Regions from separate parts of the Methylococcus sp. EFPC2 genome, predicted to be linked through region 2. Evidence: riboswitches for the same ligand, from Rfam matches in the RefSeq annotation. Region 2 holds a riboswitch; the other holds the start of a gene.

Region 1 (7,828 bases), 870 kb from region 2:
CATCCTGCACATAGTTCGTCGGCTTGCCGTTGTCGTCGAACAACTGCTGTCCTCGGCCTTCCTGATTGCAGCCCGCATAGGCCTCGTCGATGCACAGGGAAAACGTGGTGCCGTCGCTGCTGCTCGAGAAGACGAAGGGATAGCGGCGCACGAAGGCCGGGATGTATTTGCCATCCCAGCCGCCTTGCTCGGTCAGGAATAGGTTCTCGCCGGCCCGCAGCCCGAGGATCACGGCAGGCATCACGTGTTCTCCATTGCCGGCAAAAACGATGGGATATTCGGCCGCGGTGCGAGGAAACTCGACCGTCATCAGCGGCACCGAGTTCACCTTGCGGCAGAAAGCGAAACCGCCCGCTGTGTCTACGGACCACTGCCCGTGTCTTGTCTGGGTGACCGGAACGGCGGTTTCGTATATCAGCAATTGCGTAGCCATAAGCGATTGTTCCTCGAGGATGAGAGCTTGAACGGGGCGGAGGGAGCCGAGCGCGTGGAAACCTAGCACGAAAAGCTGCGGCCAGCCAGGCAAGGCGGGCGGAATTCGGGGTTTCCGTGGGCGCAAATCGGGCAGGAAAACTTCGGCTCAAGGGACAAAACCGAGTGATAAGAATTCTTGCAAACGGGGGTTGCTTATGGTGCCATTACACAGCGCCGGAGTAGGAAGTTTTTCTTTCGCCATGCCAGGGGACGGGGACATCGGATGCAGGCAGGTTCGCGTGTGCGGTTTTGTCCTTGGCTATTTCGGAGCGTTCGCCAAACCTGTCGTGAGGCAGGGACGGAAAGCCACGGGTCTTACCACGCAATGGGACGAAGAAGAACGCGCTGTGGCCGAACTGGAACGAGGCGTTTGATAGTCGCCACTCGATCCGCTTCGGAGTCGTGCCGATCTTGTATCCTCCGTGCGGATTAAGAAAGCCGGGTTGCCACCTCTATATGTGGAGGGAAGCAGCCAGGCTTTTTTTGTGCCCGCCGACTTCCGTTTTCGAAAGCCAAGAACACGTCGAGTTCCGCTGACGACATGAGCGGCCCCGAGTGCTCTTACAGGAGTATCCAGCCATGGCCTACCCATTCGAGCAGATCAAGAAAGACCTCGCCCATCGCAAGAGTCAGAAGCCGGTTTTGCGCTGGTGGGATAAAGCCAAGTCTGTTTTGGGAGGGGGTGGCCCCAAGATAGTGCGTCCAACGGGCGCAGCCGAGCCGAGGTCTTTCCTGTTCGAAACGCTGGAGCCGCGCGTGTTGTTGTCGGCGGACTTGTCTTACGGCGCCGGTCAGGGAGCGGCGAGCGAATTGACGTTGACCCTGGATGCGGCCGGCACCAATTTCCAACTGGTCGATGCCGCCAACAATGTCATTTCCAGTGACCTGGTGGCAGACGCGGCCAGCGGCGGAGTTACGATCACGGGCACGGGAGGTAACGATACCCTGACGCTGGATATCGCCAGCCTGGGAACCGCCTTGGACGCCCTCAGTCTGCCGTCCCTCGGCATCAACCTGTCAGGCGGCGGCAACGACAGCCTGGTCGCCAAGGCGCCACCATCGCAGACGGGCGCCGATTTAACGCTCTCGGCCGCTTCCCTCACCGTAGGTGGCGATGCCTTCGGGATCGGCGGATTCGAGAGTGCCAAGCTGGAAGGTGACAGCGGCGACAACGCCTTCACGATCAATGGCTGGGCCGGGGGGCTGGACATTGCGGGCGGCGCAGGCACGGATACACTCACGCTCAACGGCTACAGCTCGGTAGATTACAGTCCCACCAGCCCGGACAGCGGCAGCGTGCTGCTCAACGGTACCCAGACGCTCACCTACTCCAGCCTCGATATCGATCCCCTGGTCATACTCCAGGACGAGTTCGGCGGTGTGAGCGAGTTTTTCGCCCAGGTGGAGGGCTGGGCGGCAGACGCCGCCGCGGGCATCAGCGCCATAGCCGATCAAACGATCAGCGAGATCAGGAACTTGCTGGACACGTTCAACGGCTTTTGGGTCGGGGATGCCAATACCCAGGTATTCGTCGCCAGTCTTGGAAATGATGATCTCGTGCTGGACAGGAAGGATGCCAGCCAGCTTGAGATCAGGAAGGCGGACGATTCCCGCTCATGGGCCGTGGTCGATAGCGCCCAGGTTTACAAGGTTTACCTGGGCCTGGGTAACGATACCCTGACGGTGCGCGATCTGGATGTGGGTGCCGACGTATACGCCTACGGCGGCTACGAGAGCGATGCGTGGTTTCTGGATGGGTCGGACGAAATCAAGTTTGCCGGCAACATCGACCTGGAAGGGCACAATCTGACCGCGGCTGCCGAAACCATTACGGTGAACGGCGACGCCGTGGTCTCGACCCGCAACGTCAATGCCGGCGGTCATACCGCAGGCGATTCGGGCAAGATCGACTTTTCCGCCCAAGCTATATCCGTCGGGGCCAATGCCCAATTACTCGCCGAGGTCGATGTCGGCAGCACTTATCTGGCCGGCGACATCAGCCTGGCCGTCGAGGTCAAGGATCTCTCCGGCGCCTTGCCCATCGACGTCATCCCGACGCCGGACGTGAGCATCACGGTCGCCGCGGGCGCGCTCATCAAGGGCGCGGAGATCAGTGTATCCGCCCAGAAGACCAGTCAGACGGCGATTTTGCCCATAACCCTGGTCAGCGTGCAGTCGAAGTCGGCTACCGTCTCGATCACAGGTGCCACCATCGAAGGCAGCTCGGTCACCATCGAGGCGGAAGCCGCCGACGAAAACATCCTCGAGGAAGATGCCGCGCTGTTCAACAGCTACGGGCTCCAGCCGGCATTTAATTTCTTCGACGTGGCGACCCTGCTGGGCATTCCTCCCGTGCTGCAGGCCGTTTCGGTGGTTACGCGGACGGCCGATACCTCGATCGATTTGACGGACGCCAGCATCGTCAGCAGCGGCGATGTGAGCATCACGTCCAATACCACCGTGCAGAGTTTGGCTTCGGCGGCCGGTGGCATGGATCCCGGCAAGAAGGGCGGCTACAAGAAAAATCCCATCGAATACACCCCCTACAGTGCAGGGTACGCCAAGGCGGACGGTTCGGCCCAGATCAACGTGAGCGGCACGACCACGATTTCCGCCGGCAACGACGTCACCATCGAATCGACCAGTTCGACGACCGCCGAGGTGGCGGCCAGCACGGTGTTGAACTCGGCCCCGAAAAGCAGCAAGGGGGCCAAGATCATCAAGAACCCGAACGAGGCCATCGGGGTCGCCGTTGCCATCACCGATTCCATCACCGTCGCCAAGACCCTCGTCGGCCAGGGCGTGACGATCACGGCCGAAGGTACGGTCAACGTCAACGCGACCGGCGAGGTTTCCAACGGAGCCAATGCCGGCGTGGCGGTCTTCATCGATGGCAGCGGCAGCATAGGCGTGGCGGTCGGCACCGACAAGACGGACGTTCAATCCGTGGTGGACGGCAAGATCACCGCCAAGGCGGTCCAGTCCAAGGCCCTGGATCTCAAGCTGAGCGATATCGACTACGCCACGGACACGATAGAAATCCTCGATCATGGCCTGGCTCCGGGGCAGGAACTGCTGTACCTGGCGGCGGACCCGAGCGCGCCCGATACGGCGCTGAACTCGATCCTGGGACTGGAGAGCGGCGAAGCCTACCGGGTGATCGTGGTCGACAAGGATCACATCCAGTTGACGCGGGGTTCGACCATCGAGCTGGACGCCGCGCGGGCCGACCCGGATGCCACGCAGACCCTGAGCCGGCGGGAGCTCAAGAGCCTGGATCCGGCCACCGCGGTCAACGCGGCCAACGACACCCTCGCCTTCGCTCAGCCGCACGGCTTCGTGGACGGCCAAGTGCTGGACTATCTGGTCGGCACCAGCGACGGCGCCGCCATCGGCGGCCTGACCAGCGGCGCAAGCTATTACGCCGTCAAGGTGGATGCGACGCACATCAAGCTGGCGACGACCGATGCGACGGCGGAGTTCCTCACCGGGGAAACCCGTACCGTCGGCGCACTGACGCTCCACGTGATCGATTTGTCGCTGACGGGCAGCACTTCGACCACGCTGGATTTCGATCCCGCCGCCACGGTGGGCGACGAAGCGGTCGTCGACCTGTCGGCCGATACCCTGCAAATCGCGGCCGAAGATCTGGTGACCGGCCAGAAAGTCAGTTATTCCAAAGGGGACAGCGCCAATGTGGGGATCGGCGGCCTGACCGACAACACCGATTACTACGTCATCCGGGTGGCCGGCCGGGCCGACCGGGTGCAACTCGCGGCGTCCGAGGCCAATGCCCTGGCCGGGACCGCGATTAACCTTACCGCGACGGGTACGGGCAGCCAGCACAGCCTCACCGCGCAGCACATCCATGTGTTGAGCTACGACGAACCGCCGATTTCGTTCAAGCCGGCGGATGCGGTGGCCGATGACGGCTCGGGCAATCTGACGTTCACCCAGCCCCATGGCCTGCAAACCGGCGATGCGGTGGTGTATCGCCTCGATCCGACCATCCGCCACGAAGTCGGCATGACCCGCTACGCGAATTTCGCGCCGGGCAATACCACCGTCAGCTTCAATCCGGGCGGCCTCACGGCCGACGACGAACCCGTCATCGACATGATCCTGGAGGATGCCGACGACGACATCAAGGATGCCATCGTGTTCGGTGGCCTACACGACTACGTGACCGGCCAGCGGATCCACTATTCCAGTGGCGGTGGCAACGCCCTGGGCGGGCTGGTCGACAACACCGATTACTATGTCATCGCGGTCGCCGACGACCGGATACAATTGGCCAGCAGCCGGGCGAATGCGCTGGCCGGCACGGCCATCGCCCTGACGTCCACCGGCTCGGGCAGCGCCCACAGCCTGACATCCAATCCCGTCGATCTGACGGACGATCTCATCGTCAGCACCGGTCACGGCTACGAAACGGGGCAGAAGATCACCTATCTCACCGACGGCGGAACGGCGGTCGGCAACCTGACGGCGCAGACCGATTACTACGTCATCCGCGTCAGCGACAACCTGCTGAAGCTGGCCACGACCCGAGCCAACGCCCTGACGGGAACGGCCGTCAATCTGATCGCGGGCGCCGGCGCCACCGGCACCCACAGCCTGATGAGCGACACCGTCGTGATGCTGTTCGACGGCGGGCGCACCGCGCCGGCCGTCGACCTGACCGCCAACGCCATCGAAATCACCGGGCACGGCTTGGTCGACGGCGAAAGCGTCATTTATTCCAGCGGAGACGGCGATGCCATCGGCGGACTGCAGGCCGGCAACACCTACGTCGTCGTCGTGGTCGACGCCAATCATGTCAAGCTGGCCACGACCGACCAGAACGCTACCGGCGCCACCGCGGAATCCCATACGGTCAACGGCGACCAGACCGTCTATGTGCTCGACCTGACGGCCGGCGCCACGACCGGACTGAGCCCGCATTCCCTGGAGACGGCGGACGGCAGCAAAATCGCCACGTTCGACCCGACCCCGATACCCGCGGTCGACGACGCCAACGACTCCATCCAGCTAACAGGAGAGCACCGCTTCAAACCGGGCGAACGGGTGACTTATCTGGCCGGCGGCGGTACCGCCATCGGCGGCCTGGTGAACGGCCGGGACTATTTCGTCATACCCACCGGGGAGAGCAGCTTCCAGCTCGCCGATGCGACGCTTTCCGCCAACTGGCTGAATGGCGATCCCAACACGCCCAAGCCGCTGTCCGAATTGACCGTCGTTGCCCTCACGGCCGGCGTGGCCACCGGCGACCGGCACGGATTCGAACGGGCATCCACGGCCGTGCACGGCGACACCGCCATCGGTGGCTTGATCGACGGCCAGATCTATTTCGTCACCAAGGTGGACGACCACACCATTCGCTTGTCCGAGTCCCCGCTGACGGCCCAGGCGGCCTTGCCGGTCGACCTTCGCGCGCCCTCGGATAACGATCTCACGCTGACCCACACCCTCCAGGCCCCCGGCGAGGAAGCCGGCATCAACGTGATCGCCGGCCTGGAGTCGGAAAACCGCGCCATTGCCCAAACCCGTATCGGCGGTACGCCGACTCTGGCGGACTTCCTCACCGCCAACGTGGCGCAGGATCCGAAAACCGCCAAGGCCATCGCTGCCGGCGGCGGGAAATTCCTCGACGTGAAAAAGGCGGCCAAGTTCAGCTTGTCCGCGTCGGTCGCCGTGGCGGCGTTCGATCACGACGTGCTCGCCCAGGTCGGATCGACCGCGGAATTGGAGTCCGGCGCCAACATCACCGTCAACGCCTCGGCCGAGCAGTCGGTGCAAGTCAGCGCGGAAGGCACGGTGACGAGCGAGGCCATCAAGAAGGGGAAAGGAAAACTGGGGTCCATGTCCATCGCCGTGGCCACGGGCACCTACGACAGCACCGTGCAGGCCCTGGTTCAGGGCGGCGCCCAGCTCGACGCCCGGGGCGAGATTGCGGTGAGCTCGGACATCACCTATCCCTTGCTGGTCGATTCGCTGCCGTTCCATCAGGATCGTTTCGATCTCAGCGATCCGTCGGAAGGCAGCGTCATTGACGAGTTGGCTTCCGCCCTGAACGGCAAGCTGGGCCTGAACAACATGATGAATGTCTGGGCGTCCACCAAGGGCAGGATTTCCGATGCCAAGGGAAAACAGTCGCAAAAGCTGACGATCACCGGCTCCATCGGCGTCACCTCCTATACGAATCGATCCGAGGCCATCATAGGCGCGGGCACCAAGATCAATCAGAAGGCGGCCTACCAGAATTCGAACCAGTCGGTCACCGTCGATGCCAAGACCACGATGGAACTGGTCAATGTCGCCGGCATCATTCAGCTCGACATGCGGCCGGAAAACCTCAAGCAACTGGCCAAGAGCAAGAGTTTGCCCTTCTCGCTGTTCGGCAACGAGGCCGGCATGCTGGGCATAGGCGGGTCGGTGTTGGTTCAGTCCGTCGAAAACCACACCATCGCCAAGATCGAAGGTTCCACCCAGCCTACCTTGGTCAACGGCGCACTGTCGGTGACCGCCGCCGAGGACATCTGGTCGCTCGATTTTGCCCAGGCCGGCGGTAACTCCGGCAACATCGGCGTCAGCGGCAGCTTCTCGTTCGCCGATCAGCTCAGCGAGACGCTAGCCCAGGTCGATAGCGGTCTCCGGCACGAAGGGGGTCCCATCACGGTCGACGCGAACAGCGTGGTGAACTACATCAACCTGGTCGGCGCGGTTCAGCTGGCCAAAGGCGTCGGCATCGGCGTCAGCGTCGGCAGCTCCGAGGTCGTGCGCAGCACCGAGGCCGTGGTCGGCAAACGCCGCACCAAGACCGATGCCACGATAGGCGACAACGGCACGGTCATCGACGCCGCCAGCCTCACGCTGGACGCCAGCAACGACGGACGCATCATGGGGATAGGGGTGGCCGCCGCCGTGGTGTCGGACATTCCCTTCCTGTCCGTCCAGACCAAGAACAAGAGCCAGAACAAGTTCGGCATCGGCATCGCCGGCGTCTACAACGAAAACCTCGTCACCGACAACACCCAGGCCTACGTCAACGACCGGGGCAAGATCACGCTGGGCGACAATCTCAGCATCGACAGCCAAAATCACACGTCCGTGTTCGCCGTGTCCGGCGCGGCCGCCTTCGTCGTTCCCGTGAAGCCCAGTGCGAGCCAGAAGGTCGCGGCCAGCGTCGCGGGGGCGATCGGTATCAACGAGCTGAACATGACGACCGAGGCCTTCCTCGCCGGGGCCGATGTGGAAGGGGTCAAAAACGTCTCCGTGAACGCAAACCGGGACGGCGACATCTTCGCCGTGAGCGTGGGCGTCGCGGTGGCCGCGCTCACCAGTCCCAGTGGCA
Region 2 (7,828 bases):
CGCCCTCAACGCGGCGACCGGTTCGGGCAAGGCCTTGCCCACAGCCACGCCGACCACCATGCACAGAGCCACCCAGACGGTGAGGTAGCGGTCGAACACGCTCAAGCGCTTGGGCTCGCAGACGGCCGGCCAGGATTTAGGCGTGCTATCGCGCAATGCCTGTTTGTTCATGATCTTGTTCCCCGTTCCTCTTAGGATTCGGCGCCAATACGATCCAATGCTTCGGCCAGTTCGGCCTTGGATAGACTTTCCAGCGGCAATGCCAACAACGCCCGGATGCGTTTTTCCAGCGCCACGTAAGTCGCCTCGAAAGCGGCTTCGACGACTTCGCGGCTCCCCGTCACATGGGCCGGATCGGGCAGGCCCCAATGGCCGCGCACCGCCGCTCCCAGATAGACCGGGCAAGCCTCCCCCGCCGCCGCATCGCAGACGGTGACGAGGATGTCGAAGAGCGTGCCTTCGAATTCGTCCCAGGACTGGCTGGCATAGCCCTCGGTCGACAACCCGTGACGAGCCAGAGTCGCCAAGGCGTTTTCGTTGACCTTGCCGACGGGATGACTGCCGGCGCTGGACGCCCGCAATCGGCCGGCACCGAGATGGTTGATGAGCGCTTCGCCCAGGATGCTGCGACAGGAGTTGCCGGTGCAGAGCACCAGGACGTTCAGGGGTGTGCGCGTCATGCCGGGGCCTTGGGACTGGATGGGGGACAACAGGCGGTAGCCGGATCGATCCGAATCACGTTGTCCGCGCCGAACATCGGAATGCGATCCAGCGTATGGAAGGCCTCCCAGGCGATGCCCTGAGGATCGACGGACCAATACTTGTCCGACTTGGCATAGCAGCAGGCGCTCTGTTTCTGTTCCTCGACAGGCAAGGCGGCAGCAGCCAGACCGCGTTGCACCGCTTCCAGCTCGTCGTCGGACTCGACCTGCAACCCCAGATGGTCCAGCCCGCGCTTGCGACCCCGCGTGGAGATAGCGAAATTGACGCGCGGATCGTCCAGCATCCATTTGGCGTAATCGGCTTCGCGCACCGCGGGTTCGGCCTGAAACATTGCGCTGTAGAAGCGGATGTTTTCAGCGAGATCGTCGACCGCGATGTGTACGTGGAATCTCTTCATGACGGGTACTCCGTTTCGAGTGAGGTGAATTGGGTAGTCGATCAGGTGACGGGCTCGTCGCACCGCGTGCAGTCAGCAAGCGCGCCGGGCGCGCAAGGAGCGCCGTTGCAGCAGTTCTCGGTGAGGAAACCGATCAGCTCATTCATGGCGTGAAAATTCGCAGTGTAAATGACGTAGCGGCTTTCCTGGCGGGAGGAAACGAGCCCAGCGTGAGTCAGTTCCTTCATATGGAATGACAAGGAAGACGGCGCGATACCCAGCGCTTCGCCGATTTTACCGGCGGACAAACCTTCCGGGCCGGCCTGCACCAGTAAACGGAAGACAGCCAGCCGGGATTCCTGGGCAAGTGCTGCGAGGGCGGTGACGGCGGATTTGTTTTCCATGTTTCAATGATTATCGAAATGTTTGAAGGATGCAAGCCGGAAGAATGGAGTCGCCGGCTTGCGGAACAGCCGAGGTGCTGAATCGGACGATCTGCGCTCACACCTGTGAGTTAAAGACGACCGTGTAGGCCCAGGCACTTAGGACTTCCTCAAATCGCCGCAGCCTGTTGGCAGGCCAACGCTGGCCCCAACGGTTTTCCCTGAGCGCAGTTCGGCGCCCGGCTCCGTCATGTGTTTTGGTATTCCGAACGACACTGTCGCCTGAGCCCGACGGAACTGGAGCGATATTGTCTTCTTGCGTCCGGTGTTCCTGCATGGGGAGGCTTGATGGCCCCACGTCACGCCCAGCTATTCCTCCTAGACCCCATAGATTTCCTTACGAAACTCGGCAGTGGCCTGGCAACGATAGAACACTTGGCACGCCATATGCTAATGTAATCAGGATTTTACGTACCCCAACGCGCGGCCCGCCTACGGAGTCAGTCCGGGCGAGGCGCACGGCAAGGCTATCTCTGACATCAAGAGAAATAATTGCTCAATACAATGACATCGCCGACAGAAGCCGGAGCAGGCATCGTGCGCCTTGAAAAGTTCGTCGCTTTGAGAGCCACGTCACAATGCCCGTTTCACAGCCCCATTAATCTTCCCCACCAAAGGAACCAGACATCCCCCCGCACCGGAATGGATAACCGGCGACCGAGGGGATTGATGACCTGAAAAAGGCAAAACCACCGAAAGGTGGCGACGCAAAGTTACCGGTCTACGGGAGAAATCCTACGACAGCGGGATTGCCAGCGATCCACCGCAAGCATTGCGGTCCCTCTGTGCGATACGCCGGATTTCCCAAAAATTCAACGCAGAGAGGATATGACCATGAACTCTAGAACCAACCAACCCATTTCCGTCTGCCTTGCCGCCGCGGTCTCCGCGATACTAGGGCTTGCGTTCGCCACCACGGCGGACGCGGCCCCGGACAAATGGGCGGAAGGCCGCATCCTGGTCCAGCCGCGTGCGGGTCTACCGGATGGCGAGTTCGACGCTATCTTGAGCAAACACGGCGCACGCTCACAAGGTCGCTTACCGCAACTCGACGTGCATGTCGTGGAAGTACCGGCCAAAGCGGAGGCGGCCATCGTCAAGGCCTTATCGAAGAACCCTCATGTAAAGTTCGCAGAGCTGGACGGATTAATTGGTCCTAACCAAACGACCCCAAACGACCCGAAGTTCCCGAACGCTTGGCACCTGGCCAAGATTCAAGCGCCCACGGCGTGGGATGCTAGCAGAGGGGCGAACGTCACCGTCGCTATTCTGGATAGCGGCGTGGAAGCGACGCACCCCGATCTGGCCGGCCAATTGCTTCCCGGCTGGAATGTGGTGAGCAACAACGGAGACACCTCGGACACCCGAGGGCACGGCACGGCCGTCGCCGGCACGGTTGGCGCGGCTAGCAACAACAGCACCGGTGTTACCTCTGTTGCATGGAACGTCAAGCTCCTGCCGATCCGAATCACTAACAGTGCCGACGGATTCGCCTACTACAGCGACATCGCCAAGGGCCTCACCTGGGCCGCTGACAACGGTGCCGACGTGGCCAATATCAGTTACGAAGTCAATCAGGTGTCTACAGTCACCTCGGCCGCCCAATACATGCGCGGCAAGGGGGGCCTCGTAGTCGTTTCTGCCGGAAACGGCAGCACCGATCCCGGCTATGCCGATAACCCTTATATCATCAGTGTTTCCGCGACCGATACCAACGACACCAAGGCCAGTTGGTCGAACTACGGTAGCTATATCGACGTGGCGGCCCCTGGCAATTACATTTGGACAACCAGTCCGGGCGGCGGCTACGGGCAATGGTACGGCACGTCCTTCTCCGCACCGACCGTCGCGGGCGTAGTCGCACTAATCAAGTCTGCCAATCCGGCCCTCACCCCCGATCAGGTCGAAAAGGTGTTGGAAGTTTCGGGGGACGATATCGCCGGTACGGATTTTTACCCCTACTTTGGCTGGGGCCGGGTCAATGCGGCGAAAGCCGTACAGTTGGCGTCGCAGACCCAGGCCACGGATACCCAGGCGCCCAGTGTCAGCGTCTTCTCGCCGACGGCCGGCACGACCGTAAAAGGCTTGGTGAGCGTAGACGTCAACGCCGCCGACAACGTGGGCGTCGCGCAAGTAGCGCTCTACGCCGGCAGCCAGCTGGTCGGAACCGATACTGTCGCGCCCTATCAGTTCACCTGGGATTCTAGCCTGGTTGCAGACGGTAATGCCACGCTCACCGCCAAGGCCTACGACGCCCAAAACAACCAAGGCGTTTCCAGCGGCGTGACTGTGACGGTGGACAACGTCGCCAATGTCGCCGATACCACGCCGCCTACCGTGACATTCGTCTCTCCCGCGAACAACAGCAATGTTGGGACCAAGGTCACGATCTCGGTCATAGGACAAGACAACGTCGTGGTAGCTTCGCTCAAGCTGTATATCGATGGCGCCCTGAAGAGCACTGTTACAAGCGGAAGCATGAGCTACACCTGGAATACCCGAAATGTGGCCAAGGGCAGCCACACGCTTAAGGCGGTGGCCACGGATCCGGCCGGCAATCAAGCCGCGGCGACCGAGACGATATTCAAGTAGCTGATATTAGAAGTTAAACCTAACCCCCGAAAAAAGCCGGCTCTGCCGGCTTTTTTCATGTACGCGGATCGCACGAACTTTTCTATCGACCATGCACATGGTCCTTAAGTCGGCTGGACCATCGCTAGCAAACACAGGCAGGCTGTCAGAATTTTTTACATTTCTGCCAAAAATCGCATGATGCCCATCAAATATTAATAACTATCAATGCCTTATATTCATGGCATGGACTATGTATATTTCTTACTGCGATCCGTCCGTGATGCTAACGAGGAAAAATTTATGAACGCAAAATATTTAAAAAGCGCATTCCTGGCATGCAGCCTACTTGCCGCCGGGACCGCGCAGGCTATCCCCGAACTCCAACTTTATCTTGAAGGCGCCACGTATGACGGTGGTAGTGAAACCTGGGTTCTCAACGGCGGCCCACTACGTCTTTGGGCGATTGGCAACGTGGCTGGTCCTGGTAACAAAGGATCGATTTTCGACGTAAAGCTTTCCATCGCTTACGCCGATGGCTTGGCTCCAACCTTTACGCTGACGCCGTCGACGACAGGCGGATTGGGCGGCTTCACCGATCCCTCGACCCCCGGTGCAGCCGTATTCAGTCAAACCGTCACCAACGGGTCCGCCCCATTGCTGGGCGACGGCTCGTCTCTCCCGACGCATGGCATTTATGGATCAGGGACCGACTGGACGGAGTTTAAGCTGGGTGACTTCACGCTCACCGACTCGCCGATAGGCGATTTCATTACCAGTTTCCCGACGCCTGGTGCGGGTGATGCCAATAAGGCCCAAATCAATGTATATGACATTGCCATCAGCGGCGTCGCAGCAAACACGCCGTTCCACTTCGATCTCTACGATCATTATTTCACCCAACAAAATGATGCCAAATACATAAATGCGCCATTCTCCCACGACGCTGGCGGTACTAGCGGAACGACCGGAACGACCGGAACGACCGGAACGACCGGGACAACCGGGACAACCGGCCAAACCGGAACTACCGGCCAAACCGGCCAGATTCCCGAGCCTGGTATCATCCTGCTGTTCGGGACGGGGCTATTGGGTCTCGCTTTCTCAAGCCGACGTGTAGCGAGCTGAACCTAAATGTCCTGTAAAAAAGCCCCGCCACTAGCGGGGCTTTTTTGTAAGGCTCCAATCGACAAAACCGCTTAGGGATCTCGCCCTGATCAGCGGCCTTTCCCGACTCACACTAGCCCCGGAATGAAGCGGTATTTGACCCGTTCGCAATAGCGGCGGTAATCCGGGTCCAGCCTCAAGTGTCTTTCCTCGGTGATGGCCCGCAGGTAATAGACCCCGTTCCAGACCAGCAGAAACAGATATTGCCGCGGGTCCGAAAAAGTCGTCAGGCCGGACGACCAGGTCGCTAGGACCTTCGCGGTGTAAGCCGGGTGGCGGACAAACGCATAGGGTCCACGGGTGATGATGCCTCGGTGGGTCAGGTTGCTGAACCTGAGGCCGAAGGCCAGAGTCGCCGAGACATAAATGCCCCATAACGCAATCGTCATGGCTTTGAGTCCCATGTCAATCCAATCCGCCTGCAAATAGGGATTGAGTGTTGTACTCATGCTCTTGAACGGTAGATAAATTCCGGAAACCTGATTGAAGGGCGGATAACAGGCGAGTGCGACGCCCCAACCCAACAAAGTCGGCTCCACGCTCTTCGACCGGTTACCCAGCCAGCGTGAACTGCAGGCATACCCGAGCATGCCTACCCCCACGTCGATGCAGAAAATCGTGTGAAACATCGCCCAATAAGCGTGATCGAAAACGGTTTTTTTCAGGATGGACTGGCCTTCGGCCAACTGAGACAGCACTGTCGACAGGTGCTGACTCAGCCCGGAAGATTCCTCAAAAATGAAATTCACCATCAGGGGAAGGAAGAACAGTTTGACAAGCAAATCGCGAAACGACACCTTAACGCGCCGATTCGCGAGGGTCCGTCTCAACGACCGTGATCGCCAACGAAGCACGGCGAGAGATAAACCACGGGCCAGCAATAGGATGTTGAACAAGGGATCGCTACGGTCCTCGAACCGGTGCCCCCGAAACAGATTGGTCAAAAGAATGTAAGGCGGTCCAAGAACCAGAAAAGCGGAAAACACATAGGCACTCAGTGTTCGCCAAGGCTCGAAAAACTTGGATTGATAATAAGGATGTCCGAATGAGAGAATCAGTATCGTACCGAAGAAGACTATACCGGCCAGCCATCGCCAGCAGGCGGTCCTTATCGCCCAGCCCAAGGGCGAAACCACCGGCCGCCGACCAGCCTTGAGGGCGCGGGCCATCGGAACCAGCCAAACCGACAGCAAAGCCAAGGCCGTTAGGGCCCAGAGCGCCTCCATCTGCGTCCAAAGCCATGCGGTGCCCGAATAAACGTCATCGGAGAAGAACAGATAGCGGCCCTTCCTCGCCAGGAGATAGGCGGCGAACAGACTCGCAGCAAGGACCAGGGTTGTCATGCATCTCGCCAGCCAGTGTTTCGCCAACTCCCAGGTGACCATCACCTGAAAACACAGCAGTAGCGCAAACAGGATGTCATAGTAACTTCGTGGCACTGACGGGAGCGAGAACGTCGCTGGCAGCCACCATAGGGCATGGATGATATCGGGGCCTCCGTTATTTAAGATATCAGCCCTGAACAGAGCGTAAAACGCCATCATTCCAGCGAAAAACAAACCGCCGACCACTCCCGTGGACATACTCTGGCAGCCCCGCCTCACGTCAAAATTGACCGTTGACGGTATTTTGTCTCTGCTCAAATCAATCATTTGGGCTTCCTTAACTAGCAGTCTAAAGGCTTGAAATTATAGGCTGCGTGCTCGAATCCTATAACCTCATCGGCTGGACACGGCGCGCCCGCTGGTAACCTGGCGGGAAACGGGGAGGCATAAAAAGATTACACATCCTTATTTATTTGACCTCGCACCGCGCTGTCGCCCTGATCGGCCATGAGGTAGTAACGTTCAGTCCTATCGACCGGGATGGTCGGCTAACCCAGCACCTCCTTAAGAAAAACCTGTATTAGCCCACATCCAGCATGAGAGATAAAATCACAAGCTATTGATTTTTTATAATTACTCATCCATCTCCCGGCGGGAGAGGGATGTTGCAGATAACTATTTTTTCACTCTTAATAACAATAACGTGGCCCGGTGGCAGGGGCGACCGGCCGAGTTCCAAAGCCGAGTGGTCTCAGCCCTTCAGGCTGTAAAATTTTCTGACAGCGATTTACCTATAATAGATGAGACTGTGAATTCTAGCCGTAAACAACGATCGATGATGCCGGAGCAAGGTGACCGATTTAGGCTGATTTCCAGCATCGGCGGTCAGGCAATTTCAAAGTCCGCAGGATGCGCTAGTCGGGAGGCCGACTGCGCAAGGCTTTGAGTTGCCCGTGCTTGCTCTTGCTGCCCAGCCGCCTTTTCTGCGAACTGCGGGTGGGCTTGGTGGCTTTGCGGGCCTTGCGCGTCGCACCCACGCTTTTGACCAAAGAATGCAGGCGTTCCAGGGCATCGGCTCGATTCACCTCCTGGCTGCGATGCTGCTGCGCCTTGATGACCACGCAACCGTCGCCCGAGATGCGTTGATCGCTCAGTTGCAGCAATTTTTCCTTGTAGAACTCCGGCAGCGAGGATGCGCGGATGTCGAAGCGCAGGTGAACCGC

Evidence for each region. Region 2 has a riboswitch for cyclic di-GMP ahead of JWZ97_RS01335 (S8 family serine peptidase). Riboswitches for the same ligand answer to the same signal wherever they lie in the genome.
Region 1: linked by a shared signal. The riboswitch ahead of JWZ97_RS05050 (LEPR-XLL domain-containing protein) and the one ahead of JWZ97_RS01335 (S8 family serine peptidase) in region 2 are both predicted to bind cyclic di-GMP.

The regions. Positions count from the first base shown of each region.
Region 1 covers NZ_CP070491.1:1,166,843-1,174,670, forward strand. Annotated here, with positions in the region: gene JWZ97_RS05045 (SapC family protein) at 1-433, opposite strand, end outside; cyclic di-GMP riboswitch class I at 740-925, shown strand; gene JWZ97_RS05050 (LEPR-XLL domain-containing protein) at 1,054-7,828, shown strand, end outside.
Region 2 covers NZ_CP070491.1:297,337-305,164, reverse strand. Annotated here, with positions in the region: gene arsB (ACR3 family arsenite efflux transporter) at 1-171, opposite strand, end outside; gene JWZ97_RS01350 (arsenate reductase ArsC) at 192-680, opposite strand; gene JWZ97_RS01345 (ArsI/CadI family heavy metal resistance metalloenzyme) at 677-1,120, opposite strand; gene JWZ97_RS01340 (helix-turn-helix transcriptional regulator) at 1,162-1,503, opposite strand; cyclic di-GMP riboswitch class I at 2,215-2,299, shown strand; gene JWZ97_RS01335 (S8 family serine peptidase) at 2,377-4,134, shown strand; gene JWZ97_RS01330 (choice-of-anchor N protein) at 4,417-5,241, shown strand; gene JWZ97_RS01325 (isoprenylcysteine carboxylmethyltransferase family protein) at 5,349-6,623, opposite strand; gene arfB (alternative ribosome rescue aminoacyl-tRNA hydrolase ArfB) at 7,520-7,828, opposite strand, start outside.